DNA from 2 places in the Mesorhizobium sp. Mes31 genome. Region 2 is predicted to be linked to the other one. Evidence: predicted binding sites of a transcription regulator. Region 2 holds the regulator's gene; the other holds the start of a gene.
What was found. The regulator LexA, encoded in region 2, represses DNA repair genes until DNA is damaged. The targets are predictions, from matches to a motif close to TGTTCNNNNTGTGTTCNG.

Region 1 (4,759 bases), on a different contig from region 2:
GTCGGGTCGATGACCACAGAGGTGCGGCCGGAAGCGAGCGCATGGACAACGTCGCCAAAGCCGGGCTTGTCCTTGCCGTCATTCTTCAGCGCCCACAGCAATGTCACCAGTCCGGCCGGTGCCGGCTTGATCAGCGCCGGCACGAAGACATGGTAGGCGCCGAAGCGCACGCCAAGCCGGCGAAGTGCGGCACGGCCTTCCTGGTCGAGCGACTTCATCTCCTCGGCGATGTCGCGGCGGTTGATGAGGCCGAAATTCTCGACAAGCTGGAAAGCAATGCCACGGCCTATGCCGGAAATCTGGTCGGCGTTCTTCAGGTCGACCAGCGGCTTCAGCAGCGTTTCGATCTGGAAATTGACGAAACGCTCGGCACGCGCCGCGACCTTGTCGCGCGCCGGGCCGGTCAGTTGTTCGTCGGCCAGCAGCACCAGGCGGGGCTTCAGCGCGTCTTCGCCGGCGACAAGCGTACCGATCGGCGCGCCGATCCAGCGCAGCGTGCCATCCGAGCCGAGCGCGATATCGCCATTGGCGCAGGCGCCAAAGCGTTCCGCGCGTGCCTCGAATTCGGCTGCCAGCGCCTTCTGGGCGGCGGTGCGCACCGCCTTGGCGTCCTCGCCGCCGGCACTCTGGTCGGCGGTGAAGCGGAACCCTTGCAACTCGCCGACATGATGACCTTCGACGAGGACGGTTCCGGTTGGGCTTATTTCGGCTTCGGGCATGGTATTTTCTCTAAGGCGCCGCATGAGGACGGAAGTCCTGCGGTCTACGAAGCGTTTCGTCAACCGCTCATGCAGCGCATCCGACAATCTGTCTTCGATTTCGCGCGTCTTTTCCTGCCAGTGTGCCTGATCGGCCAGCCAGCCGGGCCGGTTCGACACGAATGTCCAGGTGCGGATCTGGGCGATGCGATGCGACAGCGTGTCGATGTCGCCCTCGGTGGTGTCGGCGCGGCGCACCTGCTCGGCCATGTAATTCTCGTCGACATGGCCATGCCGGGCGAGGTCCATATAGATGGAGGCGATGAGGTCGGCATGCTGGGCCGGCGCGATCTTGCGGTAGTCGGGCAAGGCACAGGCTTCCCACAGCAGCGCCACGCGTTTGGCATCGGTGGCGAGCGCGCGGATGTCTTCGTCGCGCGACAGATATTCAAGCGCCTGGGCATCCACCGCCGGCAGCGCGCGGGTCAGGCCTTCGACCGGGGCGTTGGTCTCGATCGAGCGCTTCAACGCATCGAGGCTGGCGAAGTCGAAATGCGCGGTCCGCCACTGCAGTACTTTCACCGGGTCGAAATCATGGCCTTCGATCTTCTTGATCAGATCCTCGTCCAATGGATCGACCTGGCCGGTGACGCCAAAGGTACCGTCGCGCAGATGCCGGCCGGCGCGCCCGGCGATCTGGCCGAGCTCGGCCGCAGACAGGTTTCGGTATTGGAAGCCGTCGAACTTGCGGTTCTGGGCGAAGGCGACGTGGTCGAGATCGAGGTTGAGGCCCATGCCGATGGCGTCGGTGGCGATGAGATAGTCGACATCGCCGGATTGGAACAGCGCCACCTGCGCGTTGCGGGTGCGCGGGCTGAGCGCGCCGAGCACGACGGCAGCACCCCCTTGCTGACGGCGGATCAGCTCGGCGATGGCGTAGACTTCGTCGGCGGAGAAGGCGACGATCGCCGTGCGGCGCGGCAGCCGCGTCAGCTTCTTCGAGCCGGCATAGGCGAGGTGCGACAGCCTAGGCCGCGTCACCACCGAGACGCCCTTCAGCAGGCGCTGGAGGATGCCCTGCATGGTGGCCGCACCCAGCAGCAGCGTTTCCTGGCGGCCACGCAGGTGCAGGATGCGGTCGGTGAAGATGTGGCCGCGCTCTAGGTCGCCGGCGAGCTGCACCTCGTCGATGGCGACGAAGGCGGCGTCGGTCTCGCGCGGCATCGCCTCGACGGTACAGACCGAATATCTGGCGCCGGCCGGCTGGATCTTTTCCTCGCCGGTGATCAGTGCGACCTTGTGGGCGCCGACCTTCTCGCAGACGCGTGCGTAAACTTCCCGCGCGAGCAGCCTGAGCGGCAAGCCGATGATGCCGCTCTCGTGCGCCACCATGCGCTCGATGGCGAGATGGGTCTTGCCGGTGTTGGTCGGCCCAAGCACGGCGGTCACGTCGCGGCCCGACAAGATCAGCGGCTCAGTGTGTTTCGGCTGGATGTTCATCGACCTGGAAATAAGGCTTTCTGGCCTCTCGTTGTCGGGAGCGTGCCTCGAGTGGCGCGTATGACAGCCGACACATAGGGATTTCGCGCGCGAAGCGAAAGCGGAATGTTCCGGTGAGGGTTCGAAGGCGGTCGTGTCAAGCGCTCAGTCGGGCGCGGATTAACAGTTGGAACGAGTCTGGAACGAATCGGCGACGAATCAGTGACTCACCCAGATTCAGGTTTTGTTCACGGCTACATGTGGATTTTGCAACCGCGAGTCTCACCACATGCTGAATCGCCGAACTGGCCCGTTTCATGCAAGGCGAGCCTCGTCGTTAACTTTTGCCGGTGAACGACTGCAATGTTCTGGTGCGCCTCGTCCAAGTTTATGAAATTGTTGATCTTTCTTAATCCGCGTTAAGGATCCGGCAGGCGATTCCGGTCACTATCGTTAACGTTCCGCTCAAAGCCGGAACGAATCGGCGACGAATCAGCGATCGCGGAATATTCCTGCTTTGTTCACCTCAATATCTTGTGTTGTGAACAGGTTATCCACCGACAATCAACAGGTTTGCGCACGGGTTTCGCACAGGACGTGCCGCCGCCGTTAACCTTTCCGTGCCGGATTGGATCATCGCACCGCAGCGAGGCCTTCGCGGCAGCCGGGCCGCCTTAAAAGAACGGACCGGTTTCCCGGTCCGCTCGTCGCAGAGCGATTGCCTGTATGGAGCCGTTGTCCGGGTCTCAGGCGAAGTACTGGCCGCCATTGGCCGTGATGGTCGAGCCGGTGATGAAGCCGGCATCGTCGGAAGCGAGGAAGACGACGCAGCGCGCAATTTCTTCCGGCTCGCCGAGGCGGCCGACCGGGATCTGCGGGATGATGCGCTCGTTGAGCACCTTCTCGTCAATTGCCTTGACCATCTCGGTGGCGATGTAGCCGGGGCAGATGACATTGACGGTGATGCCGGCGCGGGCGCCTTCCTGTGCAAGCGCCTTCGAAAAGCCGATGTCGCCGGCCTTGGCAGCGGAATAGTTGACCTGGCCGGCCTGGCCCTTCTGGCCGTTGATCGACGAGATGGTGATGACGCGGCCGAACTTGCGGTCGCGCATGCCGCTCCACAGCGGATGCGTCATGTTGAAGACACCCGACAGGTTGGTGTCGATGACCTCTTTCCACTGTTCGCGTGTGATCTTGTGGAACATGGCATCGCGGGTGATGCCGGCATTGTTGACCAGCACCGAGATTGGGCCGAGATCGGCCTCGACCTTCTTGATGCCGGCGGCACAGGCGTCGTAGTCGGCGACCGACCATTTGTAGACCGGAATGCCGGTCTCGGCCTTGAATTTCGCCGCCGCGTCGTCGTTGCCGGCGTAGTTGGCGGCAACCGAATAGCCGGCGTTCTTCAATGCGATCGAGATCGCCGCGCCAATGCCGCGCGACCCGCCCGTGACGATTGCAACCTTGCTCATGCGTTTCCCCTTTTTGATATCGCCCTGTTGTCGGGCTTGGCAGGCACTGGATATGGACCGGGCGGCCAAAGCGCGTCGCCTGAATTGACTTCAGGCGGCGCGCTTTAGCTGTCTGTTTTCATTCATGTCGTCTTCCCGAAACCGTTGCGCACTTTTTGGGTGACATGCATCGCCACCCGTTCAGTGATCTCGTCAGAGCGCCTCCACGCACATGGCGACGCCCATGCCGCCGCCGATGCAGAGCGTGGCGAGGCCTTTCTTGGCGCCGCGACGCCGCAGTTCATGGACCAGCGTGTTGAAGATGCGCGCACCCGAAGCGCCGATCGGATGTCCGATGGCGATAGCGCCGCCATTGACGTTGACGATCGAAGGGTCCCACCCCATGTCCTTGTTGACGGCGCAGGCCTGGGCGGCAAAAGCCTCGTTGGCCTCGACCAGGTCGAGATCGCCGACCGACCAGCCGGCCTTTTCCAATGCCTTGCGCGAAGCCGGAATGGGACCGGTGCCCATGATCGCCGGATCGACGCCGGCGGTCGCCCAGGAGACGATGCGCGCCAGCGGCGTGATGCCGCGCCTTGCGGCTTCCGCCTCGGTCATCAGCAGCGCGCCGGCGGCGCCGTCATTGATGCCGGAAGCGTTTGCGGCGGTCACCGTGCCGTCCTTGTCGAAAGCCGGCTTCAATTTGGTCATGGCGTCGATCGTGGCGCCGTGGCGGATGTATTCGTCCTGGTCGACGATGGTGTCGCCCTTCTTGCCCTTGATGGTGAAGGCGACGATCTCGTCCTTGAACTTGCCGGCCTTCTGCGCGGCCTCGGCCTTGTTCTGGGAGGCCAGCGCGAACTGGTCCTGGTCGTCGCGGGTGATCTGGAACTGGCGGGCGACGTTTTCGGCGGTGTTGCCCATGTGATAGCCGTTGAAGGCATCCCACAGCCCGTCCTTGATCATGGTGTCGATCATCTTGTAGTCGCCCATCTTGACGCCGGCGCGCAGGTGTTCCGCGTGCGGCGACAGCGACATCGATTCCTGGCCGCCGGCGATGATCACCTTGGCGTCGCCGGTGGCGATCTGCTGCATGCCGAGCGCAATGGCGCGCAGGCCCGAGCCGCAAAC
Region 2 (4,759 bases):
GTCAGCGAACGGTCCCTGTTTGCGACGCCTCCGCCGGCCTCGCTGCGGTCGCCATTGCCCCCCGTGCCGAGCCCCGGGGACCAACCGTTACAGGCGGATGTCTCCACCCCCGTTCCGGTTGCCGAGGCCGGCGCGATCGTGCGTCTGCACCGGCAATTCCGTCGGGTTTCGCTGCCTCGCCTGCGCCATAGCGTGGCCACGGCGGCGGGCCTCGAACTTGACCGAGGCATTGCCTTCCTGCTGGTGCCGGTCTGCTTGGCTGGCGGAGCGATCGGCTACTTTTCTCTGGCGATGGAGCCTGACTTTGCAAAACTCGTCGCGGTCGTCGCCCTCGCGGGGCTCTGTGCGCTTGTCTCGCGTCCCTGGCCGAAAACCCATCTGTGCTTCATGGCTGCATTGTTGTGCGCGCTGGGCTTTCTTGCAGGCAAGGTCGAGACGTGGCGCGCCGGAACTCAGATGCTGGGCTCGGAGATCTCGACGCAAGTGACAGGCCGCGTCGTCTCGCTCGACCAGATGGAGAGCGGCCGTATCCGGGTGACCATCGACGTGACGTCGACCGCCCGGCCGAAATTGCGCTATATGCCGGAACGCGTTCGGCTTTCGGCACGCAAGATACCGGCCGAAGTGACCGCCGGCTCGCTGATATCGGGTTATGCCAAGCTGTTGCCGCCGACCGGCCCGGTGCGCCCGAACAGCTACGACTTTTCTTTCGACAGCTACTTCTCCGGCATAGGCGGCAGCGGCTTCTTCCTTGGCAATCCAAAGATCGTCGCGGCAGATGACGATGATATGCCGCTGGCCGCCCGTCTTTCCTCGGCGGTGGAAAATGCCCGCGAAGCCATTGCAGACCATATCAGGGGCAGCATCGGTGGCGCCGAAGGCGAGATCGCCGCCGCGCTGATCGTCGGCGTGCGCGCCGGCATTCCCGATGAAATCAACGAAGCGATGCGGCGGACCGGCATCTATCACATCATTTCCATTTCCGGACTGCATATGGCGCTGGTCGCCGGCACCATCATGGGTCTGCTGCGCGGCGCCTTCGCTCTGTTTCCAGATTTTTCCGCGCGCCGGCCGGTCAAGAAATACGCGGCAGCCGCAGCACTTTTCTCGATTGCGGCCTATCTCATCATCTCGGGCGTCGTCGTTGCCGCCGAGCGCAGCTTCATCATGCTGGCGGTGATGCTGGTTGCCGTGCTGTTCGATCGCGCGGCACTGACCATGCGAAATCTGGCGATCTCGGCGATCGCCGTCATCGTGGTGTCGCCGCATGAGGTGGTCGGCCCAAGCTTCCAGATGTCGTTCGCCGCGACCGCGGCGCTGGTCGGTACCTATGCCGGCTGGTCGGATCACCGTGCGGGAAAAACGAGACCGCCGCCGCCGAAGCGGTCGTTGCCCAGTTTCCTGACGCGAAAATTCCTGCTGGCGATGGGTGGCCTTGCCATGACCTCCATCATCGCCGGCAGCGCGACGGCGCTGTTCGCCATCTGGCATTTCCAGCGCGTGTCGCCGCTCAGCTTGTTCGCCAATCTGGCCATCATGCCGATCGTCTCGCTGGTTGTGATGCCTTTCGCCGTCCTCAGCGCGCTGGCGATGCCGTTCGGCGTCGACGGTCCCTTCCTCTATGTGATGGGCAAAGGCCTGACCGCGATGATCGCCTTGTCCGCGTGGATCTCGGAACGCTCGCCGATCGATGCCGTCGGGTTGATTTCAGAGCAATCCGTGCTGTTGGTGGCGATTGCCCTGATCATTGCGACGATGGCGACGACATGGCTGAGGCTCTTGGCACTGCCATTCGCGCTTGCCAGCCTGTTGACCGTCTCGGATACGCGCGCGCCTGATGTGCTGATCTCGGAGGACGCGAGGCTGGTGGCGCTGCCGATCGGCGGCGGCGAACTCGCGGTCAGCCGGGCGCGTCCGAACGAATTCACCGTCGACAACTGGAAACGCGCGCTGGCATCCGAAACCATCGTCGTGCCGGAGGTGTTCGACGAGGGAGACGGACAATTCGACATCGCCGATTCCGCCGAACTGCCACCGGGAGCGCCCTTCTACTGCACCGCCGGCGTATGTCTCGCCAGGCACCCTTCAGGTGCGATCATTGCGCAAGTCGAGGACCGCAAGGATGCATGGAAGGCCTGCGGCTTCGCGGAGTTGATCGTCATCAATGACGCGACAGCCTATGATCCCTGTCACAATCCGCTGGTTCTGGTCATCACCAAGCGGCAACTCGCCCGCAAAGGCAGTGCGGCCGTCTTCTTCGACCGCCGATCGGCAATCATGCCGGCAACGGTCAGCTTCGCTGTAAACAGGCCATATCGACCCTGGCACACCCAGCGCAAATTTTCGCGCGAGGCGAGGGGCCTGCCACCCTATCGCAAACCTGAAAAGCCGGTTACCAGCCCTGATCAGTAGCGCCTGATCAGCCCGACGAGCTTGCCTTGCACCTTGACCCTGTCTGGTCCGAAAATGCGTGTTTCATAGGCCGGATTGGCGGCTTCGAGGGCAATCGAGGCACCCTTGCGGCGAAACCGCTTCAGCGTCGCCTCCTCGTCGTCCACCAGTGCCACGATAATCTCGCCCGGACTTGCGGTATCGGCATTGCGGATGATGACCGTATCGCCGTCGAAGATGCCAGCCTCGATCATCGAATCGCCCTTGACCTCCAGCGCATAGTGCTCGCCACCCATGATCATGTCCGGCGGCACGGAGATCGAATGTGTCTGGTGCTGGATGGCGTCGATCGGCACGCCGGCGGCGATGCGACCCATCACCGGGATCGACACCGCGGAGACCACGTCGTCGTCATTGCCGGCCGATGGCATGCGCGAAGACGCCGGCTTGATCTGCCGGCCAAGGCCGCCGCCTTGACCGAGGCTGCCCTGGATGACGCTTGGCGAGAATTTGCGCGCCGCGTTGAGGCCGGGTGCGATCGAATCCGGCAGCCGCAACACTTCCAGAGCGCGCGCCCGGTTCGGTAGCCGGCGAATAAAGCCGCGTTCCTCAAGCGCCGTGATCAGTCGATGAATTCCGGATTTTGAGGCGAGATCGAGCGCTTCCTTCATCTCGTCGAAGGAGGGCGGAATGCCGCTTTCCTTGAGGCGTTCATGGATGAACATCAGCAGTTCATGTTGCTTGCGCGTCAGCATGGCGGCCCCCAAGGCATTGAACGAAGGTTTGAACCAGAATCGAAAAACAAACCCAGAACAAACACTATCTGTTCCAGTTGTGTTCCGCAACCGTTTAAAGTTTAGTGAATTTGTTAAGACGGCTGAAATTATTTGGCGCTCCGCAGCGGGCCGTGATCCCCGGCCGCCCGCCGCCGCCGTGCACTGGCACGCGTTGAAATTGTTATGGTTAACGGCCTGTGGACCAGCCTGCGCCGAGGCTTGGCATCAGCCGCCGACAGGCATCGAAAAGCGGCTTTCCCGCTTTCATCGATCGTTCACGCGCCGTGAACGAAACGAAGCCAAAACGCCAACTCTTGCCCGAGAAATGCCAATGCTGGCTTTGCCTTGGTTCGCCGACCTTACCGCGTGTTTGTGCTGTCGTCGCCGGCATGGATATAGACATGCAACGTATAACCGATATGGGCGGTCATCAGCGCTTTCGCGCGTTCGATGTCACGATCCAGCGCAGCTTCCATGAGCGCGGTGTGATGTTGGATCGCGACGGCCTGGCGCAACGCCTCCATGGCCTCCTCATAGCCATGCAGCAGGCCGGTGGCCGCCCGCAACGTTGGCGCCAGGCCCAGGAAGCGGTGATGGCGACGCAATTGATCCGCGATGGTGGACTGGAAGTTGAGCAGCCAGGGGGATGTTGCCGCGCTGAGCAACGCCGCGTGGAAAGCCTCGTGCTTTTCGTCCCATTCGTCGACCACTTCGTCGGAAGGGTCATCAACCGCGGTCTTGCAGCGTGACAGCCGGTAGTGGGCCGTGACGACGGCATCTTCCCATTCTTGGCCGCCTTTCTCGATCGATTCCTGGAGCAGAGGCAGCTCAATCACCAACCTGGCGCGTGACAGATCTTCCAGTTCGGTGCGAGAGACCGGAGCGACGGCGAAGCCGCGATTGCTGATGGAAGTCACCAGGCGCTCGGCCTCCAGTCGCGACAGCGCTTCGCGCAACGGTGTCCAGCCAATGCCATAGCCATTGCGCAGCGTGCTGAGCTTGAGCGGCGCGCCGGGCCTCAGGCGGGTCGTGAGGATATCGCGACGTAGCAGCCTGTAGGCCGCTTCCGTCTTCGAGTGTCCTTCATCCAACATCATTGCTCATCCACGACTGCACGCTCGGATTATATATGAAAGCCTTCCGTGTCGTAAATTATATATAATGTTTGACACGGTCCCGCCGGCTGCGCATGATCGGCTGGCCGATTTCACCTGTCGTGTTCATCTGGGCGCGCCTATGCGCGGAGGACAATCGATCATGAATGCAACTCCCGATCTCGCAGCAATCGAGGCGATGGATGCCGCTGACCCGCTTGGCTCCATGCGCAATCGCTTCGTCTTGCCGGAAGGGGTGATCTATCTCGACGGCAATTCGCTGGGTGCCGCTTCACCCGCCGTCTTCAACGAGATCCAGAAGGCCGCGACACAAGAATGGGCTCAGGATCTCATCCGTGCCTGGAACACCGCCGGCTGGTTCGACATGCCGGTCGCGCTCGGCGACCAGCTCGGACGCCTGATCGGCGCCGCGGCTGGCCAGACGGTGGTCTGCGATACGACCTCGATCAACATCTACAAGGTGCTTCATGCGGCGCT

Region 1: NR193_RS21180 (helicase-related protein) is a predicted target of LexA. The motif match lies at 2,366-2,383, and genes of this name have one in related genera.

The regions. Positions count from the first base shown of each region.
Region 1 is NZ_JALJRL010000012.1:154,860-159,618, reverse strand. It holds gene NR193_RS21180 (helicase-related protein) at 1-2,198, opposite strand, end outside; gene phbB (acetoacetyl-CoA reductase) at 2,924-3,649, opposite strand; gene NR193_RS21170 (acetyl-CoA C-acetyltransferase) at 3,842-4,759, opposite strand, start outside.
Region 2 is NZ_JALJRL010000013.1:53,489-58,247, forward strand. It holds gene NR193_RS21790 (ComEC/Rec2 family competence protein) at 1-2,412, shown strand, start outside; gene lexA (transcriptional repressor LexA) at 2,406-3,146, opposite strand; gene NR193_RS21800 (GntR family transcriptional regulator) at 3,527-4,264, opposite strand; gene kynU (kynureninase) at 4,425-4,759, shown strand, end outside.